Regions from separate parts of the Mesorhizobium sp. LNJC394B00 genome, predicted to be linked through region 2. Evidence: predicted binding sites of a transcription regulator. Region 2 holds the regulator's gene; each other region holds the start of a gene.
What was found. Region 2 encodes LexA, which represses DNA repair genes until DNA is damaged. Its sites were predicted from a motif close to TGTTCNNNNTGTGTTCNG; they were not measured.

Region 1 (10,628 bases), on a different contig from region 2:
TTGATCAGCTCAAGCTCCCGGCCGATCCACCAGCGGCAGGCCTGGACTTCGCCGGTATTTGGCTTCGAGTGGATGCGGCGCTTGCCGCGCGGCTCGAACTTGAAGTGCTTGACGGCGTTGGTGACGTAGACTTTTTGCCGGTCGACGCCTGCGTCATCGAGAATCGCATCGAACACTTTGCCCGCTGGCCCGACAAAAGGTTTGCCGGCGAGATCTTCCTGATCGCCAGGTTGTTCGCCGACGAAGACCACTTTGGCGTCATCCGGCCCCTCGCCGAACACGGTCTGTGTCGCGTCGCGCCAGAGCGGGCAGCGACGACAACCCTTTGCAGCCTCGCGCAAATCGGAAATCGTCTTGGCATCGTCTTCATCCGGCGCCTCGGCCGGCTCGGGCTTCGGCCAATGTCTTGCCTGCAGCTTGGCGTGGTGCGGCGCCGGCGTTGTCGGCAGTCTGGCAATCATATCCCTGGCGGCCTCGTCCGCTCCTGCGATCAGATCTGGAATGAGCGAGGCCTCGGGAAGGTTCCGCCAATATTTCTTCGGCATCTCCTTCTGCATCGCCTTCACCTTGAGCCGCGCCGGGTTGAAGATGTTTTCGAAATAGGTCCGCCACAACGCCTCGGTGTCGTCCTGATCGGGTGCATCGCCCTTGGCCGCACCCGGCCCGATCGCCAGCCTTTCGCCGTTCCAGTCGGCGGAGGCATAGGGCGTCAGAATGGTCCAGCGCATGCCGGTGAACCGCCGGACGAAGAAATCCGCGTTGCGCTCGACAATGAAATGCTCCGGCTCGAACCAGGCGACGTAGCGCTCGTTCTCGCCGTCGCCGATCTTCCGGAAGCGTACGAAGGCATGCATCTTATGGCTGTCGCGCCGCACCGCCTTTTCCATGGCTTCGAGCCGCCTGGTGTCGGGATCGGATGCGATCGCCAGCAGTTTCGGCTCAGTGCGCAGGCGCCAAAGCATCCAGTAGAGAAAGGCAAACCGGCCGGGGTCGGAGTGGCAGAAGGCGGTTTCGGCATGGGCGATGAACTCGCGCGGGACGGTAAGCTGCGCGCCCTCTGGCACCGCCGGCAAGGCATCTTGAGGATCATTGGCGTCGGACCCGACACCCCAACTAATATCCTCAGGCCGGACCTCATTCAGCGCCAGACGCCGTGCCGCATCGCGCCAACCGGCGAAATCGGTCTGGCTCGCTAGCCGGACAGTGTATCGGGCAAGGTCGAGCTGAGCCGGCTGCATGGTCAAAACAGCGACAGTTGTTCGCAGGACTTTACGATCGTGTCGCGCAGGCCTGTCTTGTCGGTGAGTCCGCCCGGCGACCAGCCTTCGGCGATGATGAAGGGCCTCAGCTTGGCGATCGAATGGCAGATCCGTCCGACATCTTCCAGCCGCATGCGTCGGTGGCGGCGGGTTTCAAGGATCTTCGCCACCACCTTGGTGCCCAGACCCGGAACCCGCAGCAGCGCTTCGCGGTCGGCGCGGTTGATGTCGACGGGAAACCTCGCCCGATTGCGCAAAGCCCAGGCGAGCTTGGGGTCAATGGCGAGATCGAGCATGCCGTCGCTGCTGCCGGCGAGGATTTCCGGCTGCGAAAAGCCGTAGAAACGCATCAGCCAGTCGGCCTGATAGAGCCGGTGCTCGCGCATCAGCGGCGGTTTTTGCAGCGGCAGCGACGATGACGAATCCGGGATCGGGCTGAAGGCGGAATAATAGACGCGCCGCAGGTGATAGCTGCCATAGAGCCGCGCGCTGGTGTGCAAAATGCCGTCGTCGGATGTTTTGTCGGCGCCGACAATCATCTGCGTCGACTGACCTCCGGGCGCAAAGCGTTCGCGCTTCTTGGTCCTCAGCGTCGGCTCGGCTTTTTCCTCCATCTTCCGGCGCAGGTTCGCCATGGAAAGCCGGATCGTTTCCGGCTTCTTCTCCGGCGCCAGTTTCTTGACGCCCTCATCGGTCGGCAGTTCGACGTTGATAGACAGCCGATCGGCGTAGAGCCCGGCCTGCTCGACCAGTTCGGCCGAGCTTTCCGGAATGGTCTTCAGATGAATATAGCCGGAGAATTTTTCGTCCAGCCGCAGCCGCCGCGCCACTTCCACCATTTCGGCCATGGTCTCGTCGGGCGAACGGATGACGCCGGAGGACAGGAACAGGCCTTCGATGTAGTTGCGCCGATAAAAGTCCATGGTCAGCTGCACCACCTCGTCGATGCTAAAGCGGGCGCGGCGCACATTCGATGACGAGCGGTTGATGCAGTAGCTGCAATCGTAAATGCAGAAATTGGTGAGCAGGATTTTCAGGAGCGAAATGCAGCGGCCATCCGGCGCGTAGGAATGGCAGATGCCCATGCCTTCTGTGGAGCCGATACCGCCGGATTGGAGCGAATCCTTCTTCGCCGAGCCGGACGAAGCACAGGAGGCGTCGTATTTGGCGGCGTCAGACAGGATTGCCAGCTTTTCACGGACGGTGGGCGCGCTCATCTGTTCATGATATGTTCTTGAAGGCTGCAGCGCCACCTCATTTGATGCAGGCGGCGAAAAAGTGATCGCCGCCCGCCGTCAGGGCAATCAGAGACCGTTTCGAAATTCGCTCTGGCGAGTCATATGGTGGTGGTTTCGAGAACCGAAGCGCAGCGGACATTTGGTCCGTGAGCATCGGAAGCGCAGAAACCACCATCGATGGCCGCCGGAGTAGAATTTCGAAACGGTCTCTCAGACCTCGTGCAGGTAGAGGTGGTAGTCCAGCTCGCTCACCGTACGCGCGACGCGCAGATACTCCGACTGCTTGATCGCCACGAAGGTGCGATGCAGATCCTCGCCAAGCGCCTCTTTCAGGAAGCTCGAGGCCCGCGCCGCCTCGATCGCGGCGCGCCAGTCGACCGGCATGGTCGTGCGCGTGACAGCGGCTTCATAGCCATTCCCAGTGGTTTCAGGGCCGGGGTCGAGGCCTTCGTCCAGACCCTTGATGATGCCGGCCAGCACCGTTGCCGCGATCAGGTAGGGATTGGCGTCGACGCCCGACGGCCGGTGCTCGATGCGCCGGTTCTTGGCGTCGCCGGCCGGCACGCGCAGCGCCACCGAACGGTTGTTGACGCCCCAGGTCGGCGCCACCGGCGCATAGGACTGCGAGACGAAGCGCCGCCAGGAATTGGCGTGCGGCGCAAACACCAGCATCGATTCGGCCATGGTCTGGATCAGCCCGCCGAGCCCCTGCAGCAGCGGCAGCGACCAGCTTTCGCCGCCGGCTTCGGCAAAAACGTTGCGGCCGTTCTTGTCCTGCAGCGAAACATGGAAATGCATGCCGGAGCCGGCATATTTTTCGATCGGCTTGGCCATGAAGCAGGCGGTAACACCATGGCGGCGCGCCTGCGCCCGCACCAGCCGCTTCAACATGACGAGGTCGTCGGCCGCCCGCATGACATCCTTGCGGTAATTCAGCGTCAGCTCGTACTGGCCGGGCGCGTATTCCGAAATCACCGTTTCGGCCGGAATGCCTTGCGCCTTAGCCGCGGCATAGATGTCGGAAAACAACGGCTCCATGCCGTGCAGATGGTCGACGGAATAGACTTCCGTCTTGGCCGAGCGGCGGCCGTCGAGCACGGCGTCCGCCGGTTTTACCTTGCCGTCGGCGTCACGCTCATTGGCAAGCAGGAAAAATTCGAGTTCGAAGGCGCCGGCGGGATAGAGGCCCTTGGCCGCCAAGATGTCGACCTGCCTGGCCAGCGCCAGCCGTGGGTCCGACGACATAGGCTGTCCCTCGAGATGGTACATCGCCATCAGCAACTGGCCGCGCGGCGGGTTCGTGCCGTAAAGCGGCACCAGCGTGCCGGGGATCGGCCATGCCCTGAGATCGCCGTCTCCAGTCGTCCAGATCAGCCCGGTTTCGTGCACATCCTCGCCGGTGATGTCGAGGCCGAGGATCGAGATCGGCATGTGGCGGCCGCCCTCGAAGATGCTTTTCAGCTCATGCCGGCGCACGATCTTGCCGCGGCCGACCCCGTTGGCGTCGGTCAAGACGATATCGAAGGCTTCGATTTCGGGATGGGCGTCGAGAAAGGCTTGCGCCTCGGCGGGCGTCGAGCCCGAAGGTGAAGTCATGATTAGTGTACTCGAGTTTGGCTTGGCAGCTTGTCTCATGCCGTCAGCCTTGCCGCAACCGTGGCGAAGGCGGTGATCAGCCGGTTGACCTGGGCGCCGGTGGTGGCCGGTGAGATCAGCATCATGTTGTGAAAGGGCGCGATCAGCACGCCCTGGTTGACCAGCGCGACATGGATAGCCGCCTCAAGCTCCGGCGCATGGGCAGTCTCGGCTTCGGCGCCGTTCCTGAGCGGGCCAGGGGCGCAGATGAACTCGACGCGGGCGCCGACGCGGGCGACATGCCAGGGCAGATTGTAGCGATCGATGACGCCGGTCAGCCCGGCATCGAGCCGCAGGGCGAGGCGATCCATCCGGGCATAATTCTCCTGCGTCATCACCTCTTCGAGCGTTGCGCGCATGGCTGCGAACTGCAGCGGGTTCGCCGACAGCGTCGTGCCCATGCCGGAATAGCCCGGCTCCTTGGTTCGATTGTAGTCGGCATAGCGCGAGGCGACCTCGTCGCTCATGCCCCACACGCTTGCCGGCACTCCGCCGGCGATCGGCTTGCCCAGCACGAACAGGTCGGGCTGCAGCCCGAATTTCCTGGTGTAGCCGCCGGGTCCAGTCGAAATCGTGTGCGTCTCGTCTATCAGAAGCAGCGTTCCGGCCGCGCGCGTCAGTTTGCGCAAGGCGTCGTGAAAACCCGGATCGGGCAGCACCATGCAGGAATTGGTCAGCACCGGCTCAGCAATGACGCAGGCGACATCCTTGTCCTTGAGCGCTGCTTGCAGCGCGGCGACATCGTTGAATTCAATGACCTTCGCCGTCTTGGTCAGGTCGCGAAACTCACCCGCCAGCCCCGGCCGATTCACGGGCTTGCCGTCGACCATCCGGACCATCGTCTCGTCGACCGAGCCGTGATAGCAGCCGTTGAAGACCAGTATCTTTTCGCGGCCGGTGACGGCGCGGGCGACGCGCAGCGCGAAGCGGTTGGCGTCGGTGGCGGTGGTGGCGATCTGCCAGAACGGCAGACCGAAACGCTGAGTGAGCAGCGGCCCGATGGCCAGCGCATCTTCCGAAGGCAGCATATAGGTCAGGCCGCGCCCGGCCTGGCGGCGGATGGCGCGCGCCACCGGCGGCGGCGAATGGCCGAACATCGAGCCGGTGTCACCGAGGCAGAAATCGTCCAGCCTGTTGCCGTCGATATCCGTGATGGCGGCGCCCTTGGCGCTTTCGACCAGGATCGGGAATGGCGTCGGCCAGTCGTTCATCCAGTGCATCGGCACACCGCCGAAGAAGCCTGGCAGGCCGTTACCGACCTTGGCCTGCGATTTCGGCCGCGCCTTGCGGAAGGTGTTCGCCTCGCTTGTCCGCAATGCAGCGATGCGGTCACGGCTGATACCGCCAATGGACGCCTTTGAACTGTTCGTGCTGTGCATGAAATCCCTCTCGGCCGGCACACTACCCAATTGGCGACGGCAACCGCAATTGGCCGTGTTGGTGCGCTGCATTGGGTCAGCAGCAAGTTCGGCAGACTTGACCTTCCGGCGCAGTCGGGCGCCAATGCGATCGGGTCTGTGGTTTGGGGAGAAAAATGCGGACGATCATCTGCGCTATTGCGCTACTCTTGTCGGCCGCTGCGGCTTCCGCATCGGGCGGCGTCTGGTGTTCCGTCGATGACAAAGCGGTGCAATTCGAGGTCGGCGCCGGGGTCACCAGAGGTATGGGCGGCCCGACCTTCAATTTTCGCGGCGATCTCGAGATACTTGGCCGGCCGGAAGGCGACAGTCTGCGCAAGACCGTCTTCGAGGATTCCGACCTCACCCAGTACTGGCTGGACGACAAGGAGTTGCGGCTGAACGTCTACCACGAGCATCAGCTCGGAGATAAATTCAACTCTGTCGAACTGACGATCCTGACCAAGACCAGTGACGAGGGCGTCTATGACGGCCGGTACACGCTTGCCGTCTACGACAACGCCGCCGACACGGAACAGGACGGCAAGCCGAAAGAATTGACCGGCAAGGTGTCGTGCGGAGCCGAATAGGTCACGCCGAGATATCGATGACGCCGCAGTCGCCGGCGGCACTGCCGAAGGCGACCCGGCGCTCTTCCTTATCCCACATCATCGCGGTGATGGCGCCCTTGCCCGGGCGGCGCAACAGCACCTCTTTGGCATCGGTAAAGCGCACCGCCATGACCATGCCGTCATCATAGCCGACGGCGACGACATCCTGGCTCGGATGGCAGGCAACCGATGTCACCATGGCGTTGCCGCGCGTGCCGAGCTCCAGCGGCGCCTTGCCCATCGGGCCGTCCTTGCCCGAAAACGGCCAGACGATCGCCGCCGGCGCGCCGGAACTCGCCAGCCATTTGCCCTTCACGCTCCACGACAGGCTTTTGACCTTGCCGGGATAGCCGGTCATGCGCATGTGCTTGCCGTCGGCGAGCTTCCAGCCATGCAGCGCGTTTTCCTGCATGGTGGTGACGAGGAAGGCGCCATCCGGCGAGAAGGTGACGCCGGTATGGGCACCGGCCCATTCCAGCTCCACCGGCTTGCCGTCGGCGGCCGGGAAATGCAGCGTCGCGCCATTGTAGCGGGCGACGCCGAAGCGTATGCCCTTGGGGGAGAAGGCCAGCCCCTCGACCGAACGCGGATGGGCAAACTCTTTGGTCTTGCCGTCGGCAAAGCGCACGAACGCAGTCTTGCCTGTGGCATAGGCGATAGCGCCTTGCGGCCCGGCGGCGACGCTGGTGATCCACTTCTTGCCGGCGCTCGCCAATTCGCCGACGGTGCCACCTGCGGTGACAGCAAAAATCTTGCCGTCCTCGCCGCCGGTGATCAGGCGGTCGTTGGCGGCGTCATGGAACGTGGAGAGCAGGCCGTCATTGGCCTGAATTGTCTTGTGGCCGTTGTCGAGCCTATGAACTGTCCCATCGGCCAGCGCATAATGCGGCACGTTGTCGAGGAAGACGGCGGCAAGGCAGTGACCTTCCAGGTCGAGGGGAGCAACTGTGGGCATCAGGACCATTCCAATGAAGCTGTCACCACTCCCGGGAAGCCATTGAGGCGGCCAGGCCTGGCGTCAACCTTCCCCTTTGTGGGAGAAGGTGGATCGGCGCGCAGCGCCGAGACGGATGAGGGGTGTTGGACGGATCGCCGTCGGTGCCGAGCTGGAGCACCCCTCATCCGACCTCGCTTCGCGAGGCCACCTACTCCCACAAGGGGAGAAGGAAGAGCGGGCAGCGCTAGCGCCATAGAGTCCGGAAATCAAGCCGCCTGGCAGGCGTCAAAGCTCTTCTTCAGCCGTTCGGCGTCAAGCTCGCGGCCGATGAACACCAGCCGGCTCTCATGCTTTTCGCCGTCTTTCCAGGCGCGCTGGTGGTCGCCTTCGATGATCATGTGCACGCCTTGGATGACATAGCGCTCGTCGTCGCCCTTGAGCGCGATGATGCCTTTCAGCCGCAGGATGTTGGGACCTTCCATCTGAGTGATCTTCTCGATCCACGGGAAGAATTTCTTCGGGTCCATCTCGCCGCCGCGCAGCGACACCGACTGCACGGTCACGTCATGGATGTCGGAGGGATGCGCGTGATCGTGATGATGATGGTCGTGATCATGGTCGTGGTGATCGTGGTCGTGATCATGGTGGTCGTGATCATGATCGTGCGCCTCGAGAAAATGCGGATCGTTTTCCAATGCGCGCGACAGGTCGAAGGCGCCGCGGTCGAGCACTTCGGACAGCGCCACGCCGGCGCGCGTGGTGCGGTGAATCCTGGCCGCCGGGTTGATGGCGCGGATGGTCGCTTCGACCTTGGCCAGCTCTTCGGGCGTCACCAGGTCGGTCTTGTTCAGCACGACAACATCGGCAAACGCGATCTGGTCCTCGGCTTCCTTGGAATCCTTCAACCTGAGCGGCAGGTGCTTGGCGTCGACCAGGGCCACGACAGCGTCGAGTTTGGTCTTGGAGCGCACGTCGTCGTCCATGAAGAAGGTCTGCGCCACCGGCACCGGATCGGCGAGGCCGGTGGTCTCGACGACGATGGCGTCGAAGCGGCCGGGACGGCGCATCAGGCCTTCGACGACGCGGATCAGGTCGCCGCGCACCGTGCAGCAGACGCAGCCATTGTTCATTTCGTAGATTTCCTCGTCGGATTCCACGATCAAATCATTGTCGATGCCGATCTCGCCGAATTCATTGACGATGACGGCATAACGCTTGCCATGGTTTTCCGACAGGATGCGGTTGAGCAGCGTCGTCTTGCCGGCGCCGAGATAGCCGGTGAGAACGGTCACGGGGATTTGCGTCTGTGCTTCGCTCATATCTTGCCTCGAAATGGCTGGGCCACGGAATTGCGGGCCGCAAGAAGGGATTGTTGGCCTGATATAGGATGTGTGCCGGCCTTTTGCACGAGGCAAACCGCCTGGGTGTTTGACCCAGGATTGACGAAGCGGATGGGTAGACCCGAGAGGCCGAGTGCGAGGGATGCCGATCATCAACGTGTCGCTGGAAACGCCTCTTCGTTGACCTGTGCTGAGCCGCGCCGCGTCAAACCGTTGCAATCGCCTTGGCGGAAACTCGTTTGTCATCTAACTGAAATAAACATCTGGCATCACCATTTCGAGCACCACAAATGCTTGCCGGCAAAGCTGTTTCGAAAGCCGGAATCTTTTTGATCGTCGATTGCCAACCGGCCGGCTGCGTCTATGCTGCACGCACCGGTACGGCCGAAGAGGGATCACCATGGCCAAGGCGGACAAGACTGCAACGATGAGCCGGCTGCATTCGGCGGCAAGGCTGGCAAGGACCGCGCTGGCGGCGCGGCTTCTGGCGCACGGCTTCTATGCCGGCCAGGACCAGATCATGCTGACGCTCGACCGCGAGGACGGCCAGACGCCCGGCAATCTCGCCGGCCGCCTCGGCGTGCGCCCGCCGACCATCACCAAGACCATCAACCGGCTGCAGGCCCAGGGCTTTTTGGAAAAGCGCGCTTCTTCCGCGGATGCACGCCAGGCGCATATCTTTCTCACCGACACCGGCCGCGAGATCATCCACGCCATCGAGAAGTCGGTGAAGAAGACCGAGAAGCAGGCGTTGAAGGGCCTCGACAAGAAAGAACAGAAGACGCTGTTCAAGCTGCTCGCCCGCATCGAGGCCAATTTGTCGAACGAGGAGCTGGTGCTTGTCGACGACGATGGCGACATCGACGATTGATCTTCCTCACCTAGGCGGCTACCGAAGGCCCGCGCACCAGGGTCGACCAGCGGCCGGGCGTCAGGCCGAATGCTTTCTTGAAATGCCTGTTGAAATGGCTCTGGTCGCTGAAGCCGGCGCCAACGGCAATCTCGGCCAGCGGCTCGCCCACCTCGATCATCCGTCTTGCCTTTTGCAGCCGGCGCATCAGCAGGAACCGATGCGGGCTGGTGGAATAGGTCGCGCGAAAATGGCGTGACAGCGCATAGCGGTCGAGCCCGGTGACGGCTTCCAGCTCATCGGAACGAACGGACCGCTCGGCATTCTCCTCGAGATAGCCGCGCGCCAGCGCTGCCGCACGCGAGGCCGACTTCCCCATCGGCTTTGCTTTCTGTCCCGCATGACGCCCCAGATGCTGCGCCAGCTCCGCAACGAAATCGGCGACGAACAGCTCGTCCAGTTCCTCATCGAGCGGCGACAGGGCCGAAAGCAGCGTGCCACGCAAGGCAGGATCGCTGACCACAGCATCCCTGACGAAAGGCAGCGGCGCGCCGTCGAGGCAGTCGAGCAGCAGTGAGGGTTCCAGATAGAGGATCCGGTAGCGCAGACCATCCTCGGTCCCGGCGCCGCCATCGTGCACTTCGTCGGGATGCAGCACGATAACCTGGCCGGGCAGGCTGTGGTTGACAGTGCCCCTGTAGTGGAAGCGCTGCACACCGGAAAGCGTCACGCCGACGGCAAGTGTATCATGACGGTGCAGGTCGAAGGCGTTGCCATGGAAATGCGCCTCGATGCGCTCGATGCCGGTGCTGCCTGGCGCCGAGACGATCCGGTCTTCATCCGCGCACGAACGTCCAAGACCCTGTGTCGCCTCACCGTCTAGATCGTGCGTCATCACCTATCCCTGCCCTTCATGGGCGTGCTCCGGAGTCCTCATTTTGGTGTTCGATACGAAATTTGCAATCGTGCTGCGGGACGATCTCGCCGTCTGGCAAAAGCTCAACGTCACGGCCTTCCTGAGCAGCGGCGTCGTCGCGCAATTCCCCGACATTATCGGCGAACCCTACCGCGACCGCGCCGGCAACCTTTACAATCCTCTGTCCATCCAGCCGGTCATCGTGCTTTCGGCCGATGGGCCGACGCTCAACTCCATCCACCGGAAGGCGCTGGAGCGGAGCGTGACGGCGTCAGCCTATGTCGAGGAGATGTTTGCCACCGGCTTCGATGCGGCCAACCGCGCCGTCTTCGCCGAGTTCGGCCCTGAGGACGCCAAGATCGTCGGCATCGCGCTGCGTGCCGACAAGAAACTCGTCGACAAGATCACCAAGGGCGCCCGCATGCACGCCTAATTCAGCAGGAAG
Region 2 (10,628 bases):
GGCCTGCACATGGCGCTGGTTGCCGGCACCATCATGGTGTTGCTGCGTGGCGCCTTTGCGCTGTTTCCCGATTTCTCTTCGCGCCGCCCAGTCAAGAAATATGCAGCAGTGGCAGCACTCGTCTCCATCGCCGCCTATCTCGTCATTTCAGGCGTCGTGGTTGCCGCCGAGCGCAGCTTCATCATGCTGGCGGTCATGCTTGTCGCCGTGCTGTTTGATCGCGCCGCACTCACCATGCGCAATCTGGCGATCTCCGCCATTGCCGTCATCCTGGTGTCGCCGCACGAGGTGGTCGGTCCCAGCTTCCAGATGTCGTTTGCTGCCACCGCCGCCCTTGTCGGCGCCTATGCCGGCTGGGCCGATTACCGCGCCGACAAGGTGAGAACGCCGCCGGCAAAGCGCTCCTTCGTCGGCTTCCTGTCGCGAAAATTCGCGCTGGCCATGGGCAGCCTCGCCATGACCTCGATCATCGCCGGCAGTGCAACCTTGCTGTTCGCCATCTGGCATTTTCAGCGTGTGTCGCCGCTCAGCCTGATCGCCAATCTGGCCGTGATGCCGATTGTTTCGTTGATCGTCATGCCTTTTGCCGTGCTCAGCGCACTGGCGATGCCGTTCGGCGCCGACGGGCCGTTCCTCTATGTGATGGGCAAGGGTCTGATGGCGATGATCGCTATATCGGCCTGGATTTCCGAGCGCTCGCCGGTCGACGCCGTCGGGCTGATCTCCATCCGCTCGGTGCTGTTGGTGGCGGTCGCCCTCGTCATCGCCACCATGGCCACCACCTGGCTCAGGTTGGCGGCCGTGCCTTTCGCGCTGGCCGGCCTGTTGACGGTAGCCGCAGGTGCTTACGCCCGACGTGCTCATATCCGAGGATGCGCATCTGGTGGCCATGCCGATCGGTGGCGGCGAACTCGCCCTCAACCGCGAACGCTCCAACGAATTCACCACGGACAATTGGAAACGGGCGCTGCGGGCCGAAACCATTATCCCACCTGAGATTTTCGAGGCAACAGATACGCGGTTCGATCTCGATCCGCTCGATCTGCCGCCCGGCTCGCCCTTCTATTGCACCGGCGATCTCTGTATCGCCCGGCACCCTTCCGGAGCCATTGTGGCGCTTGCGAAAGACCGCAAGACGGCGCGGCCGGCCTGTGCCTTCGCGAGCCTGATCGTCATCGATGACGCCACCGCCTACAATCCGTGCCGCGACCCGCTGGTGCTGGTCGTGACGAAGAAACAGCTGGCCCGCGACGGCAGCGCCGCCGTCTTCTTCGATCCGCAATCGGCAGCTGCAGCGCCAACCATCCGCTTCGCCGTCGACAAGCCGTATCGCCCCTGGCACGAGCAACGCCGCTTCTCCCGCGAAGCGCGCGGCCTGCCGCCTTACAACCAGCGTGAAAAGTACAAACCCAAGCCGGCTCAGTAGCGCCGGATCAATCCGACAAGCTTGCCCTGCACCTTCACCCTGTCCGGTCCAAAAATGCGGGTCTCGTAGGCCGGGTTGGCGGCTTCCAGGGCGATCGAGGCGCCCTTGCGGCGGAAGCGTTTCAGGGTCGCTTCCTCATCGTCGACCAACGCCACCACGATCTCGCCGGGGCTGGCTGTGTCGGCATTGCGGATGATGACCGTGTCGCCATCGAAAATGCCGGCCTCGATCATCGAATCGCCCTTGACCTCGAGCGCGTAGTGTTCGCCGCCCATGATCATATCGGGCGGCACCGAGATCGAATGGGTCTGATGCTGGATGGCGTCGATCGGCACGCCGGCGGCGATGCGTCCCATAACCGGGATTGAAATCGCGGAAACGGCATCGTCATTGCCGGCCGACATCGAACGCGACGGCGAGCCCGGCTTGATCTGGCGGCCGAGACCGCCTTGGCCCATCGCGCCTTGTCCTTGGCCGCCTTGCCCTTGGCCGGTTTGACCAAGACTGCCCTGAATCACGCTCGGCGAAAACTTCCTCGCCGCATTGAGGCCTGGTGCGATCGAGTCGGGCAGCCGCAGCACTTCCAGCGCGCGCGCCCGGTTCGGCAGCCGGCGAATGAAACCGCGCTCCTCAAGCGCCGTGATCAGGCGGTGGATGCCGGACTTGGAGGCGAGGTCGAGCGCTTCCTTCATCTCGTCGAAGGACGGCGGGATTCCGCTCTCCTTCAGGCGTTCATGGATGAACATCAGAAGCTCATGTTGTTTGCGCGTCAGCATCGCGGCCCCCAAGGGTTCTGAAATCAGAATCAGAAAAAACAAACCCAGAACAAACACTATCTGTTCCAGTTGTGTTCCGCAACCTTTTAAAGTTTAATGAATGTGTTGACGTTTTGTTCAGCGTAACGTTCGGCGCTGCGGGCGCCGCCTGCGCCCATTTGCCGGCAACGGGTGAAACGAAGCCAAAGTGCCCTGCGCGTCGGCTACGACCGCCGCTTCCTTTTCGGACGGGGCTGCGCAGCATCCGCGCCGGGTTCGCTCTGGGCATAGACCTGCAGCGTGTAGCCGATGTGAGCGGTCATCAGAGTTTTCGCACGTTCGACGTCGCGATCGAGGGCCGCTTCCATCAGGGCGGTATGGTGTTCGATCGCCACGGCGTCGCGCAGGGCCGCCACGGCCTTCCGGTGTCCATCCGTGCGGCCGGCGGCGGCGCGCAGCGTCGGGGCCAGACCCAGAAAGCGGTGATGGCGATGCAATTGGTCGGAAATCGTCGCATTGAAGCGCAGCAGCCAGCTGGATGTCGCGGCACTGAGCAGCGCCGCATGGAAGGCATCGTGTTTTTCGTACCACGCGTCGACCGCATCATCCGATGGATCGTCGAGAACAGACCCGCACCGTGAGAGACGATAGTGGGCGGCAACGACCGCGTCTTCCCACTCACGGTCGCCCTCCTCGATCGATTCCACCAGCAGGGGCAGTTCGACCACCAGCCGCGCACGCGCCAAATCCTCGAGCTCCGCCCGAGAGACGGGAGCGACCGCAAACCCGCGGTTGCTGATGGCGGTCACAAGCCGTTCCGCCTCCAGCCGCGACAGCGCCTCGCGCAACGGCGTCCAGCCGATGCCGTAGGTGTTGCGCAGCGTGCTCAGCTTCAACGGCGCGGCAGGCGCCAGCCGGGTCGCAAGAATATCGCGCCTGAGCAGGCGATAGGCCGCTTCCGTCTTCGAGGTCTGCTCGTCACCCAGCATCGTGATCCATCAGACATAAACGCTCGGCGGATCATTATATATCAAAGCCTTTCAATGGGTGAATTATATATAATGTTTGACAGTTCAAGGGCGACCACTCAAGATCGCCGGCATGTTTGGGCGGCAGGCTCCGCCGCGCGCGTTTGTCCATGGAGGGGCGCCGGATCATGAGCACGACACCCGATCTCGCTACAATCGAAGCAATGGATGCCGCCGATCCGCTGCGCTCCATGCGCGAACGCTTTGTCTTGCCGCAAGGCGTGATTTATCTCGACGGCAATTCCCTGGGCGCCGCGTCAGCGGTCGTCTTCAGCGAACTGCAGCAGGCCGCCACGCAGGAATGGGCGCACGACCTCATTCGCGCCTGGAACACCGCCGGCTGGTTCAACATGCCGGTGGAACTCGGAGATCAGCTCGGGCGACTGATCGGCGCGGCTGATGGGCAGACGGTGGTCTGCGACACAACCTCGATCAACGTCTACAAGCTGCTGCACGCAGCGCTCGGCATGCGGCCGGATCGGTCGGTCATCGTTGCCGAGGGCGACAGTTTCCCGACCGACCTCTACATGGCCGAAGGCGTCGCCTCGACCCGGCCGGGAACGCGGCTGCGGCTGGAGGGCGTCGACGCGGCGGCAATCGAGGAGCTGATCGACGACAGCGTTGCCGTCATCCTGGTCAACCACGTCAACTACAAATCCGGCCAGTTGCGCGACATGACGGCGCTGACGCGCAAGGCACATGACGCCGGCGCGCTGATCATCTGGGATCTCTGCCACACGGCCGGCGCCTTGCCGGTCGAACTTGACCGTGCCAATGCCGATTTCGCCGTCGGCTGCACCTACAAATACCTCAATGGCGGCCCGGGCTCGCCGGCCTTCATCTACGCGGCTGAGCGCCACCATGGTGATATCAGCCAGCCGCTCAGCGGCTGGTGGGGGCATGCGCGGCCGTTTGCCTTCGAGCAGGGCTTTGCCGTCGGCAGCGGCATCCGCCGCTTCCTGTGCGGAACGCAGCCGGTGCTGTCGATGCGGGCGCTCAAGGGCGCGCTCGATATCTGGAACGACGTCGACATGGCGGCGGTGCGCAGAAAAAGCATCGCACTGACCGACCTGTTTATCCAGCTCGTCGAAGCCAGATGCGGCGCCTACCGGCTTGAACTGGAAAGTCCTCGCGACGGCAGCCAGCGCGGCAGCCAGGTGTCGTTCCTCCACCCGCATGGCTATCAGGTGATGCGGGCGCTGATCGAGCGCGGCGTGATCGGCGATTTTCGGGCGCCGTCGACCATCCGTTTCGGCTTCACGCCGCTCTATGTCGGTTATGGCGATGTCTGGCAGGCGGTCGAAGCGCTGGAGGATATTTTGCGCACCGGCGCCTGGCAGGACGCCCGCTTCGCGGTGAAGACCGCGGTTACGTGAGAAACTAGAGCAATTTCAGGAAAAGTGTGAAGCGGTTTTCCGTCCGACATTGCGTCAATCAAAGAGCTAGAGCATTTCGCCGTTTCCGTTAAACGGTGAAATGCTCTAGAGCCGGGTGCGGACCGTCCAGAGCTCCGGAAACAGCACGACCTCCAGCATCTTCTTCAGATAGGAGGCGCCTGAGGTGCCGCCGGTGCCGCGCTTCAAGCCGATGATGCGCTCGACCGTTGTGACGTGGTTGAAGCGCCAGCGGCGGAAGTAATCCTCGAAGTCGACCAGCTTCTCGGCCAGTTCGTAGAGCATCCAGTAGCGCTGCGGGTCGCGGTAGACGGTTTGCCAGGCAGCCAGCACGTCTTCGTTCTCACCGCGCGTCTCGCGCCAGTCCGTGCGCCCGGCATCGGCGCCGATGTCGAAGCCATTGCGCGCCAAAAGCAGAAGCGCCTCGTCGTACAGCGACGGCGTGGCCAGGATCGCTTCCAGCCTGTCCGTAAGATCGCGCCGGTGCTTGTGCGGCCCGAGCATGGCTAGGTTGCGGTTGCCGGCCATGAACTCGATGGCGCGGTACTGCCAGGACTGGAAGCCCGAGGATTGGCCGAGCGCGTCGCGAAACTCGGTGTATTCGCTGGGCGTCATCGTGCGCAGCACGTCCCAGGCATTGTTGAGCTGCTCGAAGATGCGCGCGACACGCGACAGCATCTTGAAGCTCGGTTCGAGGCGGTCGGCGCGGATCGAGCGGATCGCGGCGCCGATCTCGTGGAGGGCCAGTTTCATCCACAATTCGGATGTCTGATGCTGGATGATGAACAGCATCTCGTCATGGGCAGAAGACAGCGGCGCCTGCGCATCGAGCACCTTGTCCAGCTGCAGATAGTCGCTGTAGGACATCCGCTCCTTGAAAGACATCTGCGCGCCATCGGACGCCGGATCGTGCGGCTGGCTCAATTGCTCTTCTCCGCGCGCAACCGGAAGCGCTGGATCTTGCCGGTCTGGGTTTTGGGCAAGGCGTCGATGAACTTCACCGAACGCGGATATTTGTAGGGCGCGATCGTTGCCTTGACGTGGTCCTGCAGGCGTTTGACGGTCAATGCGTCCGGCGAAACACCTTGCACAAGCACGATATGCGCCTCGACGATCTGGCCGCGTTCACCGTCCTCGGCGCCGGTCACCGCGCATTCGGCGACGTCGGGATGCGAGAGCAGCGCCGCTTCGACCTCGGGGCCGGCGATGTTGTAGCCGGCGCTGACGATCATGTCGTCGGAACGCGCGGCGAAGTGGAAGAAGCCATCCTCGTCCTGCGTGAACGTATCGCCGGTGAGATTCCAGCCATCGCGGACATAGTCCTTTTGCCTGGCATCGGCCATGTAGCGGCAGCCGGTCGGGCCGCGCACCGCCAGCCGGCCAGTAGAGCCGCGCGGCAGCTCCCGCATCTCGTCATCGACGATGCGTGCCTGATAGCCGCCGACGGGTTTGCCGGTGGAGGCCGGCTTCATGTCGTCGAAGCGGTTGGAGATGAAGATATGCAGCATCTCGGTGGCGCCGATCCCATCGAGGATCGGCTTGCCGGTCTTCTCAGTCCATTCCTCGAAGACAGGCGCCGGCAGCGTCTCGCCCGCCGAAACCGCGACGCGCAGCGAGGACAGGTCAGCGCCTTGATCCATGGCCTTGAGCATGGCCCGATAGGCGGTTGGAGCGGTGAAGGAAATGGTCGCTTTGTAGGTCTCGATGATGTGGATCATGTTGGGTGGCGTCGCCTGTTCCAGCAGCGTCGCCGCGGCGCCGAAACGCAGCGGGAAGATGGCGAGCCCGCCAAGACCGAAGGTAAAGGCAAGGGGCGGGGAGCCGACGAAGATGTCGTCGGGCGTCACCTCCAGGATTTCGCGGGCATAGGCGTCGGCGACGATCAGCAGGTCGCGGTGGAAATGCATCGTCGCCTTCGGCACGCCGGTGGTGCCGGAGGTGAAGCCGAGCAGGGCGACATCGTCGCGGCCGGTGTTGACGGCAGTGAAGGTGACCGGCTTGTCGAGGGCGGCGCGGTCGAGTTCCGCGTCATGGTTGGCCGTGCCGTCGAAGCCAATGACCTGCTTGAGATACGCACTGCCCTTGGCGCAGGCGGTCATCTCGTCCATCAGCCTTGTATCGCAAAGCGCAACCGTGATTTCCGCCTTGTCGACGATCTTGGCGAGTTCGCCGGCGCGCAGCATCGGCATGGTGTTGACGACCACCGCGCCAACCTTGGTGGCGGCCAGCCAACAGGCGACCATGGCCGGGTTGTTGGCCGAGCGGATCAGCACCCGGTTGCCCGGCTTGACGCCATAATTCTCGACCAGGGCATGGGCGAGCCTGTTGGTCCAGTCGGACAGTTCCTTGTAGGTGCGGCGGCGGCCATTGCCGATCAGCGCGGTGTGGTCGCCGAACCCTTTTTCGACCAGCCTGTCGGTCAATTCGACGCCGGCATTTATGTGGTCGGGATAGTCGAAGCCGTCGAGCAAAAACTCCGGCCATTGCTCCGGCGGCGGCAGGTTGTCGCGCGTGAATGTGTCGATATGCACTGATGGCCCAAGCATTTTCGGCTGCCCCTGTCTGCCTCGCGCCCATGGCTGAACAAGGCGCAGGATCGCACCAGTCGAAATTTGTTTCAAGCCTAAAATGTTTTTAGGTCGCAGCATTGACGCCGCCCTGTTCGGCGGCCATTCCTGTCGACTGAACTGAAGCCATCCGGGAGGGATGCAGATGCTCCAACATCGTGTTGCCGATTGGGACAATGCCTACGCCAACGGCGACAACATTGCCGGCAGCAATCGCTGGCCGGCCGCGTGGGACACACCGGCACAGGCTTTTCGCGACACAATGTCGGCGTCCGGTCGGGCCAAGCTCGACATCGCCTATGGCGACAGCCCGCGCAACAGGCTCGATCTGTTCCTTCCCGATGTCATGCCCAAAGGGCTCGTCGTCTTCATCCATGGCGGTTACTGGAAGGCGTTCGACAACAAGCCATGGTCGCATCTGGCCAACGGCGCGGTTGCCAATGGCTTTGCCGTGGCAATGCCGACTTACACGCTTTGTCCCGACATACGCATTTCCGGCATCGTTAGGGAAATCGCGGCGGCGATCGGCAAGGCGGCGACGATGGTCGGCGGGCCGGTGATCCTGACCGGGCATTCCGCCGGCGGCCATCTCGCCTCCAGGATGGTGACGACAACGACACCCCTGGCCGCCGATGTGGCGGGCCGCGTGCGCAATGTCGTCTCGATCTCCGGCGTCCATGACCTGCGGCCAATCATGCGGACTGGGATGAACGCGACACTGGCCATCGATGAAGCGGAAGCACTGGCCGAAAGCCCGGTTCTGCTGCGCCCCATGCAGGGCGCGCGCATCACCTGCTGGGCCGGCGGCGGCGAGCGGGCGGAGTTCCTGCGCCAGAATGCGCTGCTTGCCAACATCTGGATCGGCCTCGGCGCCACGACCAGCACAGTGGTCGAGCCGGACCGGCATCATTTCAGCATCGTCGACGGGCTTGCCGATCCGACACATCCGCTGACGCGGACATTGCTGGCGGAGTAACAACCAGTCTTATCTCTTGGAATTAACGGCTTGGATCCGCGACCTTCAGCGCAACATCAGAACGCTGCAAGCAGCGCCTGCTTCTGCCGCCGGAGCGAAGGGCTCGCGCACGATCAGGCCGTTGGCGTCGGCCAGCATTCTCAGCATCGAGGAATCCTGGATGCCGAATGGTGTCGCCACCAATGCGCCGGCTTCTTCCCGGACCACGGCGCGCACATAGTCTTGCCTTAGATCATTGGCCGGCATCGCGGCGCCAAGCTGAGCCTGGCGGATGTCCTGCCGGTGGGGACGGCCGCCGAGCTGCGCCAATAGCGGCTTCAGGAACAATTGCGAGCAGACCAGGCTCGCCACCGGATTGCCGGGCAGGCCGATGCACCTGATATCGCCCAGCCGCCCGAACATCAGCGGCTTGCCCGGGCGCATGGCGAGCTTCCAGAAGTCGAGGTTCATGCCTTCGCCGGTCAGCACGTCATGAACGAGATCATGGTCGCCGACCGAGGCGCCGCCGAGCGTGACGATGACGTCGGCTTTCGCATCGACCGCCTTTTTCACCAGCGCCGCGATCGCTTCCTTGCGATCGGCCGCTATACCGAGATCGAGCGCGCGAGCGCCGACCGACTGCGCCACAGCAGCGACGCCATAGGCGTTGGACGAGATGATCTGGGCGGGGCCAGGTTCGCTGCCCGGTGGCAGCAATTCGTCGCCGGTGGCGATGATGGCGACCAGCGGCCGTTGCACCACGTTCAACCGGGGATGATTGGCCGACGCCGCCAGCGACAATGCAGCCGGATCGAGCACGCGGCCTTTCTCCAGCAGCACGTCGCCTTGGGCAAAATCCAGTCCAAGGCGGCGGATGTTGCGGTTCTTCGCCGTCGGTTCGGTGACCTCGATCCGGCCACCGCCGAGATCGCGAACATTTTCCTGGATGACGATCGTGTCTGCGCCTTCAGGCAGCGGCGCGCCGGTGAAGACGCGCACGGCCTCGGATTTACCCACTGTGCCGTCAAAGCCTCGCCCTGCGGGCGCCATTCCGATCACCGAAAGCCGCGCCGGGGCCGACGCCACATCCTGCGCCCGTGCGGCATAGCCGTCCATGGCAGATGCATTGAAAGGCGGCTGGGTACGCAGCGCCACGACCGGCTCCGCCAGCACCCGGCCGGCCGCATCCGCCAGCGCGACCCTTTCACCGGGCAACGCCACAGCGCCGTCGAGTAGGCGTTGAAGCGCCTCGGCGACCGGAACCAGCGCCATTTACGAACCCGCCTTGTAGTCGCCGGACTTGCCGCCGGTCTTTTCCACCAGCTGTATACCGGAAATCACCATGGCGCGGTCGACCGCCTTGGCCATGTCGTAAATGGTCAGGCACGCGACAGATGCCGCGGTCAGCGCCTCCATCTCGACCCCGGTCTTGCCGGTGACGCGGGCGAGCGCGGTGACCCTAAGGCCGGGCAGCGTGGTGTCCGGTTCGATGTCGACCGACACCTTGGTCAAAAGCAGCGGATGGCAGAGCGGAATCAGCTCATGCGTCTTCTTGGCCGCCATGATGCCGGCAATGCGCGCGGTACCCAGCACATCGCCCTTCTTGGCGTCGCCGTCGAGGATCATCTTCAGGGTTTCGGCCCGCATCGAGACAAAGCCCTCGGCGACCGCCGTGCGCGTCGTCTCCGCCTTCTCGCCGACATCGACCATGTTGGCCTCGCCCTTGGCGCCGAGATGGGTGAGGGCGGCTGCCATCCTCAGATGGCCTCTGCTTTCGCCTTGCCTGTCAAAAGCAGCCGCGTTGCCGCAGCGACATCCTCTTGCCGCATCAGGCTCTCGCCGACGAGGAAGGTGCTGATGCCGGTCTTTTGCATCCTGAAGCAATCGTCGTGGGTGAAAATTCCGCTCTCGCTGACCAGCAATCGGCCGCCCGGCACCATCGATGCCAGCCGTTCCGAGGTCTCGAGGCTGGTCTCGAATGTTCTGAGATTGCGGTTGTTGATGCCGATCAGCTGCGACGAGAGTTTTACCGCGCGCTGCGTCTCGGCCTCGTCATGCACCTCGATCAGCGCGTCCATGCCGAGTTCGAACGCGGTCGCTTCCAATTCGCTCGCCAAGGCATCATCGACGCTGGCCATGATGATCAGGATGGCATCGGCGCCCCATGCGCGAGCCTCGTAGACTTGATAAGGGTCGAACAGGAAATCCTTGCGCAGCGCGGGCAGGGACACTGCCTTCCGTGCACTGATGAGAAATTCCGGCGCGCCCTGGAAGGATGGCGCATCGGTCAGCACCGAAAGACAGGCGGCACCGCCTTTCTCATAGGCCTGCGCCAGTGCGGGCGGGTCGAAATCGGCGCGGATCAAGCCTTTGGATGGGCTTGCCTTTTTGATCTCGGCGATCAGGCCGAAGCTGCCCGATCTGCGCTTCGCCTCAAGCGCCCTCAGAAAGCCACGCGGTGCGTCGGCATCCTTGGCTCGCGCCTTGATCTCGGCCAACGGTA
Region 3 (10,628 bases), on a different contig from region 2:
CTCGGCCTGCTGTCGCCCGAGAACGCGGCTGTCGACAGCGCCGCGTCCTTGCAGGCCATCGGTTTCGACGATGTCACGACGCGCGGCCTGCGCAAGGTGCCGTCAGGTTATGCCGGGTTGACCTGGTTCAACCTGAACGCACTGGCGCGCGATCATACCGAAGGCAGCGAAGGCTACGTCAACGGCAATATCTCGGGAGACCATGTCTGCTATACGAGCAGCGGACACCCGGCCGAATTCTCGAGCGACAAACCGTTCGGGTTCCATTCCGTGATGCTGACAGCGGCATGGTTGAAGTCCGAAGGCGAAACCGCACTGGTCGAGAGCTGGCTTGGCGACCGGCTGATCGCCAGCGACACGATCGTCCTGTCGGCACTGGCGCCCGTCCACTATGCGCCGATGCTGGCGGCGGTGACGCGCGTGCGCCTCTCCACGAGTCACTATTGGCAGCTCGTGCTCGACGATCTGGTGGTTGTGCGCTGAAGCGTGTCGCGATTAATCGGGGTGAAAGGGTTTATCGCGGATTGGAAGCACCGTTCGCGGTGACCTGCGAGAGCTTGCCTTTTTTGACCAGCACCGGTTTCAGATAGGTTTTCTTCATTTTCCACTCTCCACGTCGGGCACCCAAAGCCCTGTTCCCGGCCAGACGGCACGAGGCGTCGGATAATCGGCTGCTAGACTGCGACCGGCCCGGAGCCGTTACCATTGTCGGCTGTAACCTGCGAGAGCTTGCCCTTCTTGACCAGCACCGGCTTCGAATAGGTCTTCTTCATGCCGCATCTCCAGTGTCAGGCGAGGCCGCCAGATCAGGCGACAGTCCGACTCAACGACCTCACTCGATCGGGCCGGAACCCGCTCCATTGGCGAGCGCCGTAACCTGCGAAAGCTTGCCTTTTTTGACCAGAACAGGCTTCGAATAGGTTTTCCTCATAGTGAATCCTCCAAGCTTACGCGATAATGCCAGACGGATCGGCACTGTCAACCTTCGCGGCCTCGCTGTCCCATCCCGGTTTTTCTTGGCGCCGATGCGCTAACTGCAAGTCCACCTTCATCGACAAAGCGTTGTTCTTGGGCGTGCATGGCGTGGCCGGGTTGCGGTGCGAAAAATGTCCGAAACTGCGGCGGGTCTGGCCTGGTTGGTCGGCTTGCTCAAACAGAGCGGCAATGCAGCGCGGACTGGCCCAGCCTAAACATTGGCCTTGCCGTCGCGCCGCACTCAAAGCTCCTTCTCCGCCAGTTCGCGGAAGGCATCGGGAACCGAGCGCCGGGCTTCCAGCGCCACGGCGCCATAGCCGACAGCCTCTCTGCAAAAGCGCTGGCGGATCTTGTCGATGGCGCGGTCGGCGCCAAAGCGCGCCAGGCCTTGCCTGCTGCCGGGCCGCTGCTTTTCATCGGCAAGCCCGAGCGGCAGCTCCAGCTGCAGCTCGGCACTTTCTTCTAGCTGCGACACCGAGATCGCCAGCAGCGAGATGGTCTTCTCCCGAGGGTTGGCGGCCAGCACGCCGCGCACCAGCTCCCCGGCGATTTCGGCCAGCATCGCGGTTGCCGAAATCGGCTGATCGAGCGTCAGCGAGCGTGTGACCGCGCGCAGATCGGCGAAACGCACGCGCACCGTCACCGTGCGGCCGGGCCGTGATTTCGCCCTGAGCCGGCTGGCGACCCGGTCTGCCAGATGCAGCAGGACGGGTCCGAAGATACGCGCCTCGGCCGGCCGTCTGCCAAGCGCCGACTGCGCGCCGGCGGAATGCGACCGCCTGTGGGTTTCGAGCTTTCGCGGGTCGCGGTTCCATGCCAGCGACGCCAGCTTTTCGCCGGCGGCGGGCCCGAGCAATCTTCGCAGCGCCCCACCATGCGTCTTTGCCAACTGGCCGATGGTCTCGATGCCGATCTCGGCCAGCCGCGCTCTGGTCGCCGGGCCGACGCCCCACATCAGCCCGACCGGCAGATCATGCAGGAAGGCAAGTTCGGTGTCCGGATCGACCACCACCAGCCCGTCGGGCTTGGCCACCTGCGAGGCGATCTTGGCCAGATGCTTGGTGCGCGCCACGCCGATCGAGATCGGCAGGCCGAGCTCTGCCCGGACGCGCCGACGCACCGTGGCGGCGATCTCGGCCGGCGGCCCGAACAGATGCGTGCAGCCGGCGACGTCGGCAAAGGCTTCATCGATGGAAATCCGCTCGACCAGCGGCGTGAAATCGTCGAGCACCTTGATGGCGGCGTCGCCCAGCCGCTGATAGTCGGCGAAATGGCCGCCGACGAAGATCAGTCCGGGGCAAAGCTCGCGCGCGCGTCGTCCGGGCATGCCGCCGCGCACGCCGAAAGCCCTGGCTTCGTAGGAAGCGGCAAGCACGACGCCGCCGCCGACGGCGATCGGCTTGCCCCTGAGCGCCGGGTCGAGCAGCTGCTCGACCGAGGCGTAGAAGGCGTCGAGATCCGCATGCAGGATGGCGGGCTCCATCCCGACCGTTCCCTTTGCGGCGTTGCAGCATTAGCCGCGTCTGTTGTGAGAGGCGTTTTTGCCGAACAAATAGAGAACAAACAGGGCCTATTGTCAAGCGAAGCGGTTGTCGCCGGCCGGCCCGTTCCAGGTCGGGCTGTCGAGTGCTCCGCCTGGGCATCGGACCTGCGGAACATTGTCTCTCGCCTCGGCGTTCATATCCGCGACGGGACGCTGTTTTTGTGGAGGCCGGTATGGGCCATTTCGAGATGATCGACCTCGTCAGCGTCATTGACGCCTGCACGAGCGATCGCGTTGCCGGGCACTGCGTGTCAATGGCCAGGGCGGTGGAGGAGTTGCGAGTGCTGACCGGTGATTTCGTATCGCCGGACGAGACGGTGGCCAACGCGCTGTCGGCAGTGGCGCTGGGGCGCGGCTGCGCGGTGGTGTTCGACGAGCGAGCGGGCGCCGACATCTTGCTGACGCCGTAGCGGGGCGGCGCCGGGTTGTGGCAGCCAGAAAAGTCGAACAGCGTGCAAAAAGCTGTGCAGGCATGGCCCCATAACCGGGGCGTGGAAAATTTCTGCGCGTGGGTGTATTCTCCAGGTCGCAAGCGGTCGCAGACCGCATAGGGGGAGAAATGACATGCCGAGGGTTTCAGAACTCTTTTTCAAAACTGCCATCTTGTTCCTGATGTTGGGGATTGCGGCCGGCCTGCAGATGGCGATCTCGGGCGACCACGCCGCTTTTCCGGCGCACGCGCATATCAATCTGCTCGGTTGGGTGACGAGCGCCATCTTCGGCGGCTACTACGCGCTCAATCCGCAAAAGGCGGCGCGTCGCGTCGCCATGATCCACTACGGGCTCTACACTCTCGGCTTGGTGATCATGCTGCCGGCGCTGTATGTGATGCTGCAGGGAAACCCGGCGCTTGAACCGATCGTCGCCGGCGGCTCGCTCATCGTCGCCGCTGCCGTTCTGGTTTTTGCTTTCGTGGTGTTTTCGCCCGAAACGGCGCGCTCGGTGTCCGGCGTGGTGCCGGCTTCTCGCTGACTGTTCGCGCAGCGATCAAGTCCGACCCGCGTTCGCGACCCGCGACGCGGGTTGGCCAGCCCGATGGACAGCCGCTGGTTTGCGGTGTCTACCGTCGCGTGGGCGACCATGAGCCCCACACGTATTATTTCGTGACTATTTGGCGCCGGAACCTTCCCAGATATCGCGCGTTGCGGCGACTGTATTCGCGCTGCCTTATATATAGGCAGCCTTGAGTCCACAGCATGGGTTGGGGGAGGAGCAGGACACCATGTCGAACAGAGAAATCGGAACGTCGGCCTCACTGGGCCGACGCATCGCCGATCTGAAAGCCAGGATGCGAGACGCCAGCGTTACTGAACACGAGATGCAGACCTTCCAGAAGGTCGCAGCCATCATGGGAGGTGTCGAAGGCTCCCTACGCCTCGACGCCGACGACCTGATCGCGGCGTCCTTCGTCACCGAGGCGCTCGGCGATCCCGGGTCGAATTGAAGCCATGCGCCCGTCGGCACTAAGTGCCGGCGGTCGATGGGCCGTTACGCCGGTCGTCTGCGATACTGGAGCGTGTGCGCACCGCCTGCGGCGGACAATCTCTTGCGCACTTTGAAGATTTCAGGCGAGCGGCCTCAACGGCGCTTGGAACATTGGACTTCGCGTTCGTGCTCTCGGCTGCCTCGCGGCTGTCGAAGGTGTGTCGCCGTCGCCGTCCAGTCCTTGACCACAAGGGCTAAATTTAACCAAACCGCCAAGGCGCCTTAAACGAAGGATCCGACCAGCCGGATCCTTCGAAATATCAATCGCGATGCTCCGGCATCGCCTTCAGCTCATCCTTGGTCCAACTGGTGACGGCGTGGACGTCCCGGGAAACCTCTCGAAAGTCCGCGGTCGCTGCCTTACACGTCGTCGAACGGGCCGCCGCGCCTCGCCAGGTCGTGACCAATGGCGGCTTCCTCGGCGTCGTCGGGCAAGGCATCGTCACTGTCCTGGTAGGGGTTGTCGTCATCCTCCTCGGGCAGTTCGCCTTCCTTCTCGACACCGGTGGTGTCCGGCAGGCTTTCCTCATCTGCTCCGTCGGGCAGGACCGTTGCGCCACGCAGCGCGTCCCAATCCTGCCGACCCGGCGTCGGCGCTTCCACTTCATCATTGGCGATCCTGTCGCGGGCATCGTTTTTGCTCGGTGGCGCCTCGACCTCGTCATTGGGTTTTCTGTTTCGTTCCATGATTGCCTCCTCTGGGCGGCTTAGCGTCGAGAAGGTGGAACTCACTTCCGGCTGCCAGGTTCCAGCAACCACCATCTCCGTGGAACCAATTGCCGCCAGTCTGCTTTGCCAAGGACTAGTCTGCTTTGCCAAGGAGATGAATCCAGAGGAGCTGGACCATGAAGACTTTCCCCCTCATCCCATGCGTGCTGCTCTTGGCGCTGGCCGACCCGGCGGCTGCGCAGGACAATGGCGACCGGAACGGCCCTGCCGCGCCTTGCCAGGCGCAGCCTCAGGACGATGCTCAGAAGCCGCCGGTCGCCAATGGCGGTGGCGAATCGACCAGCACGCTCGGTCCCTGCGGCGGCGTGCTGCAGCCGCCGCCCAGTGGTGACCAGGGTATGACGCAGCCGCCGCCGGACCAAGGCAAGACGCCGGTGATCAAGCCTGGCGAGGTGCCTGCGCAGCCGCCGAAGCAATGACCTTTGCTTGAACTTCACGGCGTGGCACGAAGGCGGTCGGTTCCGGTCTTGGCCGGGCCACGCGGTCACCGGATCAATGCCGGCGCCGGCCGCGATCGCCACCGGAATTTGGAGCCGTGCATCGTCCACGTCGAAGGTCTCCTGAGGGATTGTGCTTCAATGCGAATCTTGCGGGTGCGGGTTCTGCTGGCATGACCGGAAGCCGATCAATTTAGTCTCCGCTTGCGGAACAAGACCGTACCGGCTGCGTTTGCCTCCAGGAGCCCGCCACCTCGATCTGCGCTGTTTTCGCCTCATGCGGGAACACGGCGGAGCTCGCCAACAACGACAGGAGACGAAGATGAAAACCATCCTTATTCCCGCCGTCGCCGGGCTCGCCATGATCGCTGGTATCGGCATTGCCGCCGCCGACGAGGTCATCGTCACGCAGCCGGCACAGCAGCAGGTGATCATCACCCCGGAACAGCGCACGGTCGTGCACCAATACGTAAAGAAACATCCGCTTGCCTCGGTCAATCTGCTCGGCGTCGAATTGAATGTCGGCACTGCCTTGCCTGACACTGTCGAGCTGCAGGAGGTTCCCGACGTTCAGTACAGATACGCCGTCGTCGACAACCATACCGTGTTGGTCGACCCCAGCACGCGCAGGATTGTCGAGGTGGTCGAGTAACGCTCGACAACCTAACCATTCATCGGTGATACGGCCCTGTCGTTCTTCCCAAAAGGGCGGCAGGGCCGAATGACGAACATGATGAAAGGAGAATTGCCATGTTGCCGCATGTCGAGACCCCGAACTCCGCCAATGTTGCGGCGTGTTGCGACAAGTTGTTGGCCGAGCGCAACACGGCGCTGTTATCGATGAAGGAAGCGATCGCGCTCCTGCGGGAGCGCACCGGCACCGATCGTTCGGATGCCGACCTCGCCGGGCTGATCGTCAAGAAAGCGGCGCTGCTCGGCGTTGCGGTGATTTCCGACCCGCGCTGAGATGTCTCGTCACTCAAGACGCCGGTCGAATTTTCGGCTAATGTTTTCGTGGAATCTGGACCAACCGACCGGACCCAACCACGGAGGCTTAAGTGACGGACGACAAACAGGACCGCATTCGCCAGCGCGCGCACGAGATCTGGGAAAAGGCCGGCCGGCCTGAAGGCGCGCATCAGGAACACTGGGAGCAGGCCACGGCTGAAGTCGATGGCGCGGTCGCCAAGCCCAAAAAGGCGGCGAAGAAAGCTGACGCCAAGCCCGCCAAGGCAGCCGCCAAGCCAAAGGCCGCGAAGCCTGCCGCCGCAAAGTCCGGCAAAGCCAAATCGAAATAAGGCCAGAAATAAGGCCAGTCGAAATAAAGCAAGGCCGGAATTCGCTGGCCGGGCCATCCTTCGCGCCCGCCGTTCAGGCGCGCCCGAGCCTCTCAACCTGACGAATTGCGCCTGCGACGGGCAGCGCAATTCCTTGTGTTTGGCGACAGCCGCCCCTCATGCCTGCCAGGCATAACTCGACAGCGCAAAGCGAATCCCGGCAGCTGTCATGGCCAGTTCGCATTCGGTGATCTGGCGCAGGTGGCGCAGATAGCGCGTTACAGTCTGTGGCAGCCAGCCGGCGCAGGCCTCGACATAGGCGCGGCTGTGAACAAGGGTGCCGGTCGACAGCCTTTCGTCCTTCTCGGCAACGACTTTCAGATATTGGCGGATGAAGCGGATGTCGTCGGCGATGTCCTGGCTGGCCATTCGCCAGGCCCCGGCGAGGCGTTGGCACTGATCGAATGACAAGGGCAACAAAGGGGGCGGCAATAAAGGCGGCGGCAACGACGGGGGTGACAGCAAAGGACGAGAGAGATCGGCGAAGGCAACATGGTTCGCTGTGCTCAAGGACATTCCTCTCTGCGAAAAGAGATATCGTACTTTATGTACGAATCAGCGTCAAGCCAATTTCGTACAGTTGGGACGATGGCAATGAATATAGCAGCGGTCGCTTCAGCTAATCACGCATCGTGAATCCTTCAGGAGTCGCACCAATCTCGCGGAGGGCTTTTCCCAGGACGGTGTTGACTGTTTCCCTCGAACAGGTTCAGGCCGCGCCGGATCGTCTCGCGCCAGTTTTCGCCCTTGTCCCACGCTTCCATGAAGGCGAAGGCAAGGTCGTCCTGGCGACGTGTGGCTTCGAGCGCTTGGGTCAGCAGGCGCGCTTGATGGAGATCCTTCTCCCGCTTGGCCCCAGCGCTCGGCCCGAGTCGCGAGGCGACGATCAGCTTGTGGATGGCGTAGCGCTGGGGCGAGGGGACCAGCACAGGCAAGCCCGAGCGATGCAGGAGCGCAGTCCGGATGGGGTCGCGGATAAGGAGATCCAGAAATCTGCCGTTTTCTTATAATTACGTTTATCAGCTTGAATTTCAACGCAGTTATAAGAAATTCGTGGAAACCTTATAACGCAACGAACTGACGAGTCGTCTGTTAACGCCCGGGCGCCCGGCACGTCTGGCCCAAAACACTTTGCCGCAGTGCCTCAACAAACGGCTTCCCCAATGCCGCGAACGGTGCTTTAACCCGCTCATCCACAGGGGTGCTCCGTATGGTCGGGGCTGAGATGAGGGCGGCAAGCCTTCGGACCCTAAAGCTGATCTGGATAATACCAGCGGAGCGAGGCGGGCGATGTTTTCAGGCGCACAGATTTCCCTTTATCCCATGACCGACGATTTCGTCGGCGTCATCCTTGGCGCGCTCGGCGCGCTCGATCCGTGGCGCGACCGGCTGCGGATCGAGATCGACGACATCTCGACGCTTATGGTCGGGCCGCCCGAGGTGCTGTTTCCCGCTATGCGCGACCTGTTCGTCGCGGCGGCCAAAAGCGGCAAGCACTGCGTGCTTTCGGCGGCGGTCTCGCGCGGCTGTCCGGGCGAGCCCGACGATCCGATCTGCCGCTCCGACGAGACCGGCGGCCCCGCCATTCCGCTGGACGAGCGCAAGATCGCCGCGATCCGCGCTGTCCAGGCCACGCCGTCGACCGGCCAGCCGGTGGCGGCGCAGTTCTCGCTCTACGTTATGGGCACGGGCGACCATATGGACGAGATCTACGGCTGCATCGATTTCCTGAAACAGTCCGGCGTCTTTGAGCGCTCAAAGAACTTCTGCACCAAATTGCGTGGCGATGCCGGTGCCGTGTTTGCCACGCTCAACGAGGCCTTCTGCCGCTTCGGCCCCGGCGCCGGCCACGTCACCCTCGACATCACGATCTCGGCGAACAGCCCGAGCGCCGTCTGAGCCGCGGCTCAAGCGTCGTTCCTTGAGGATATTGCCGTGGCTGGTTTATCTGACCCATTGCGTGGAGGAGATGCCTCTGACCCCTCAGCACAAAGAGGAGGGGAGCCATTGGCGATTGGCGAAGACCGCGATGCCCACGAATCTCCCCCCTCGAGCGGGAGATGGCTGGCAGGCCAGAGGGGGTCCCAGCGCGTGGAGCGCCGACGTCCTTTTCGCATCGGCAAGGCGTGGGCGCTCTATGCGAGACGACCCCCTCTGTCGCCTTCGGCGACATCTCCCCCTCGAGGGGGGAGATTAGCCGCCGGCATCGCCAAGACCATCCCCGCCGCCTTCGCCTTCGCCCTGCTCCTCGCGGCCTGGGAGCTCTACGCCCGCTATGGCGGTGTCGCCCCCACCGTGCTGCCGGCGCCGTCGCGCGTGCTGCAGCAGGCCTGGGAGCATCGCGCCGCCCTGGCCGACAACACGCTGCCCACCATCCGCGCCACATCAGCCGGCTTCGCCTGCTCGTTGGTCGCTGCCTTCGTGTTTTCGGCGCTGGTCGATTTCTGGGCCCCGCTGCGCCGCGCGCTGTTTCCGCTGCTGATCGTCAGCCAGACCTTGCCGCTGGTCGCGATCGCGCCGCTCATCGTGCTGTGGTTCGGCTTCGGGCTGATGCCAAAGATCCTGCTTGTGGCGCTCGTCACCTTCTTCCCGATGATGGTCGCGCTGGTCGAAGGTTTTGCTGCGACCAGCAAGGAGATTTCGCAGATGCTCGCCGCCATGGGGGCAGGGCGCTGGCGTATCTTCTGGCTGGCGCGCCTGCCTTCGGCGCTGCCCTATTTCTTCGCCGGGCTGCGCATCTCCATCACCTATGCCGTCGTCGGCGCGATCTTCGCCGAATATGCGGGGGCGGCGAAGGGGCTGGGCATCTACATGCTCAATGCCAAGAACAACTTTCGGCCCGATCTGGTGCTCGCCGCGGTCGCCGTCAGCGCCGCGCTCACGCTTGTCTTGTTCGCCATTGCGGTGCTCGTCCAGCGCTTCGCCATGCCTTGGGAGAATGCAGGGAGCGAAAGCCGCGACCGCAAGGTTGAAGCTGCAGAAGAGAACCGTCAATGACGCGGCTCGAACTCCGGGACATCAGGAAGAACTTCGGCGCGCTTGAGGTGCTCGCCGGCATTTCGCTTCATGTCGCGGCCGGCGAGTTCGTCTCCATCCTCGGCCCTTCCGGCGCCGGCAAGTCGACGCTGTTCCAGTTGCTGACCGGCGCGCTGAAAGGCGAGGGCGACATGCGCTTCGACGGCGCGCCATTGCAGGGCAGCCCCTTCGCCTTCATGCCGCAGCGCGACGCGCTGATGCCGTGGCGACGCGTCATCGACAATGTGACGCTGGGGCTGGAGGTGCAGGGCATGAAGCGCCGCGAGGCGCGCGCGTCCGTTGCGCCATTGTTCGCTGAGTTCGGCCTTGCCGGTTTCGAGCGCGCCTGGCCGGCCGAGCTTTCCGGCGGCATGCGCCAGCGCGCCGCCCTTTTGCGCACCGTGGTGCAGCAGCGCGACATGCTGCTACTCGACGAGCCCTTTGGCGCGCTGGATGCACTGACCCGCGCGGGTATGCAGCGCTGGCTGGAAGGCATGTGGCAGCGCCACCGCTGGACCGCGCTGCTGATCACCCATGACGTGCGCGAAGCCGTCTACCTCTCCGATCGAATCTATCTGATGTCGGCGCGGCCGGCCCGCATCATCGGCGAGATTGCCGTGCCGCTGCCGCGCCCGCGCACCACCGGCAGCGATGCCGCGCGCCAGGCCGCCGCGCTCGAAGCCGACATCCTCGACACGCTGCTCAATCCCGGGACTGACCGGGGCTTGTTTCCGCAGACCGCTCAAAGGAGTTTTTCATGACCGAATTCACACGCCGGCAGGCTTTGCTGCTGACGCTGGCCGCCGGATTGCCGCTGGCCTCGCGCGCTCATGCGGCTGCGCAAAAAATCACCGTCGCGCTCGACTGGACGGTCAACACCAACCATGTCGGCCTGTTCGTTGCCCGCGACAAAGGATTCTACAACGAGGCCGGGCTCGATGTTGAGATCCTGCCCTATGGCGATACTGGCGCCGGCACGCTGGTCGCCAACCGCATCGCCGATTTCGGCATTGCCGGCGTCGGCCTGTTCACCCAGCGGGCTGCCGGCGCCGATCTCAAGGCGGTCTACGCCGTGGTCCAGCAGGAGACCGGCCGGTTGGTCTTCAA

Region 1: the regulator LexA is predicted to act here: its motif matches at 2,478-2,495, upstream of X751_RS140160 (putative DNA modification/repair radical SAM protein).
Region 3: the regulator LexA is predicted to act here: its motif matches at 2,520-2,537, upstream of dinB (DNA polymerase IV).

The regions. Positions count from the first base shown of each region.
Region 1 is NZ_AYWH01000009.1:3,045-13,672, forward strand. It holds gene X751_RS140165 (UdgX family uracil-DNA binding protein) at 1-1,238, opposite strand, end outside; gene X751_RS140160 (putative DNA modification/repair radical SAM protein) at 1,241-2,476, opposite strand; gene X751_RS140155 (glutamine synthetase family protein) at 2,708-4,093, opposite strand; gene X751_RS140150 (aspartate aminotransferase family protein) at 4,129-5,511, opposite strand; gene X751_RS140145 (hypothetical protein) at 5,667-6,119, shown strand; gene X751_RS140140 (WD40 repeat domain-containing protein) at 6,121-7,095, opposite strand; gene X751_RS140135 (GTP-binding protein) at 7,344-8,396, opposite strand; gene X751_RS140130 (MarR family winged helix-turn-helix transcriptional regulator) at 8,818-9,288, shown strand; gene X751_RS140125 (AraC family transcriptional regulator) at 9,299-10,162, opposite strand; gene X751_RS140120 (DUF2000 family protein) at 10,209-10,616, shown strand; gene X751_RS140115 (alpha/beta fold hydrolase) at 10,613-10,628, opposite strand, start outside.
Region 2 is NZ_AYWH01000004.1:226,695-237,322, reverse strand. It holds partial or broken gene X751_RS01000000163910 (ComEC/Rec2 family competence protein) at 1-1,426, shown strand, start outside; gene lexA (transcriptional repressor LexA) at 1,420-2,202, opposite strand; gene X751_RS146975 (GntR family transcriptional regulator) at 2,406-3,170, opposite strand; gene kynU (kynureninase) at 3,338-4,585, shown strand; gene kynA (tryptophan 2,3-dioxygenase) at 4,691-5,527, opposite strand; gene X751_RS146990 (AMP-binding protein) at 5,524-7,149, opposite strand; gene X751_RS146995 (alpha/beta hydrolase) at 7,316-8,146, shown strand; gene glp (gephyrin-like molybdotransferase Glp) at 8,192-9,397, opposite strand; gene moaC (cyclic pyranopterin monophosphate synthase MoaC) at 9,398-9,880, opposite strand; gene trpC (indole-3-glycerol phosphate synthase TrpC) at 9,883-10,628, opposite strand, start outside.
Region 3 is NZ_AYWH01000001.1:677,519-688,146, forward strand. It holds gene X751_RS160215 (hypothetical protein) at 1-483, shown strand, start outside; gene X751_RS1000000165220 (hypothetical protein) at 675-773, opposite strand; gene X751_RS1000000165225 (hypothetical protein) at 833-931, opposite strand; gene dinB (DNA polymerase IV) at 1,217-2,458, opposite strand; gene X751_RS160205 (hypothetical protein) at 2,692-2,928, shown strand; gene X751_RS160200 (hypothetical protein) at 3,083-3,490, shown strand; gene X751_RS160195 (hypothetical protein) at 3,741-3,962, shown strand; partial or broken gene X751_RS1000000167770 (PRC-barrel domain containing protein) at 4,264-4,350, opposite strand; gene X751_RS0132590 (hypothetical protein) at 4,364-4,690, opposite strand; gene X751_RS160190 (hypothetical protein) at 4,849-5,151, shown strand; gene X751_RS160185 (DUF1236 domain-containing protein) at 5,492-5,821, shown strand; gene X751_RS160180 (hypothetical protein) at 5,920-6,135, shown strand; gene X751_RS160175 (DUF2934 domain-containing protein) at 6,228-6,467, shown strand; gene X751_RS160170 (hypothetical protein) at 6,624-6,875, opposite strand; gene X751_RS1000000165235 (GSU2403 family nucleotidyltransferase fold protein) at 7,148-7,495, opposite strand; TPP riboswitch at 7,694-7,806, shown strand; gene X751_RS160160 (YkoF family thiamine/hydroxymethylpyrimidine-binding protein) at 7,797-8,405, shown strand; gene X751_RS160155 (ABC transporter permease) at 8,712-9,503, shown strand; gene X751_RS160150 (ABC transporter ATP-binding protein) at 9,500-10,282, shown strand; gene X751_RS160145 (ABC transporter substrate-binding protein) at 10,279-10,628, shown strand, end outside.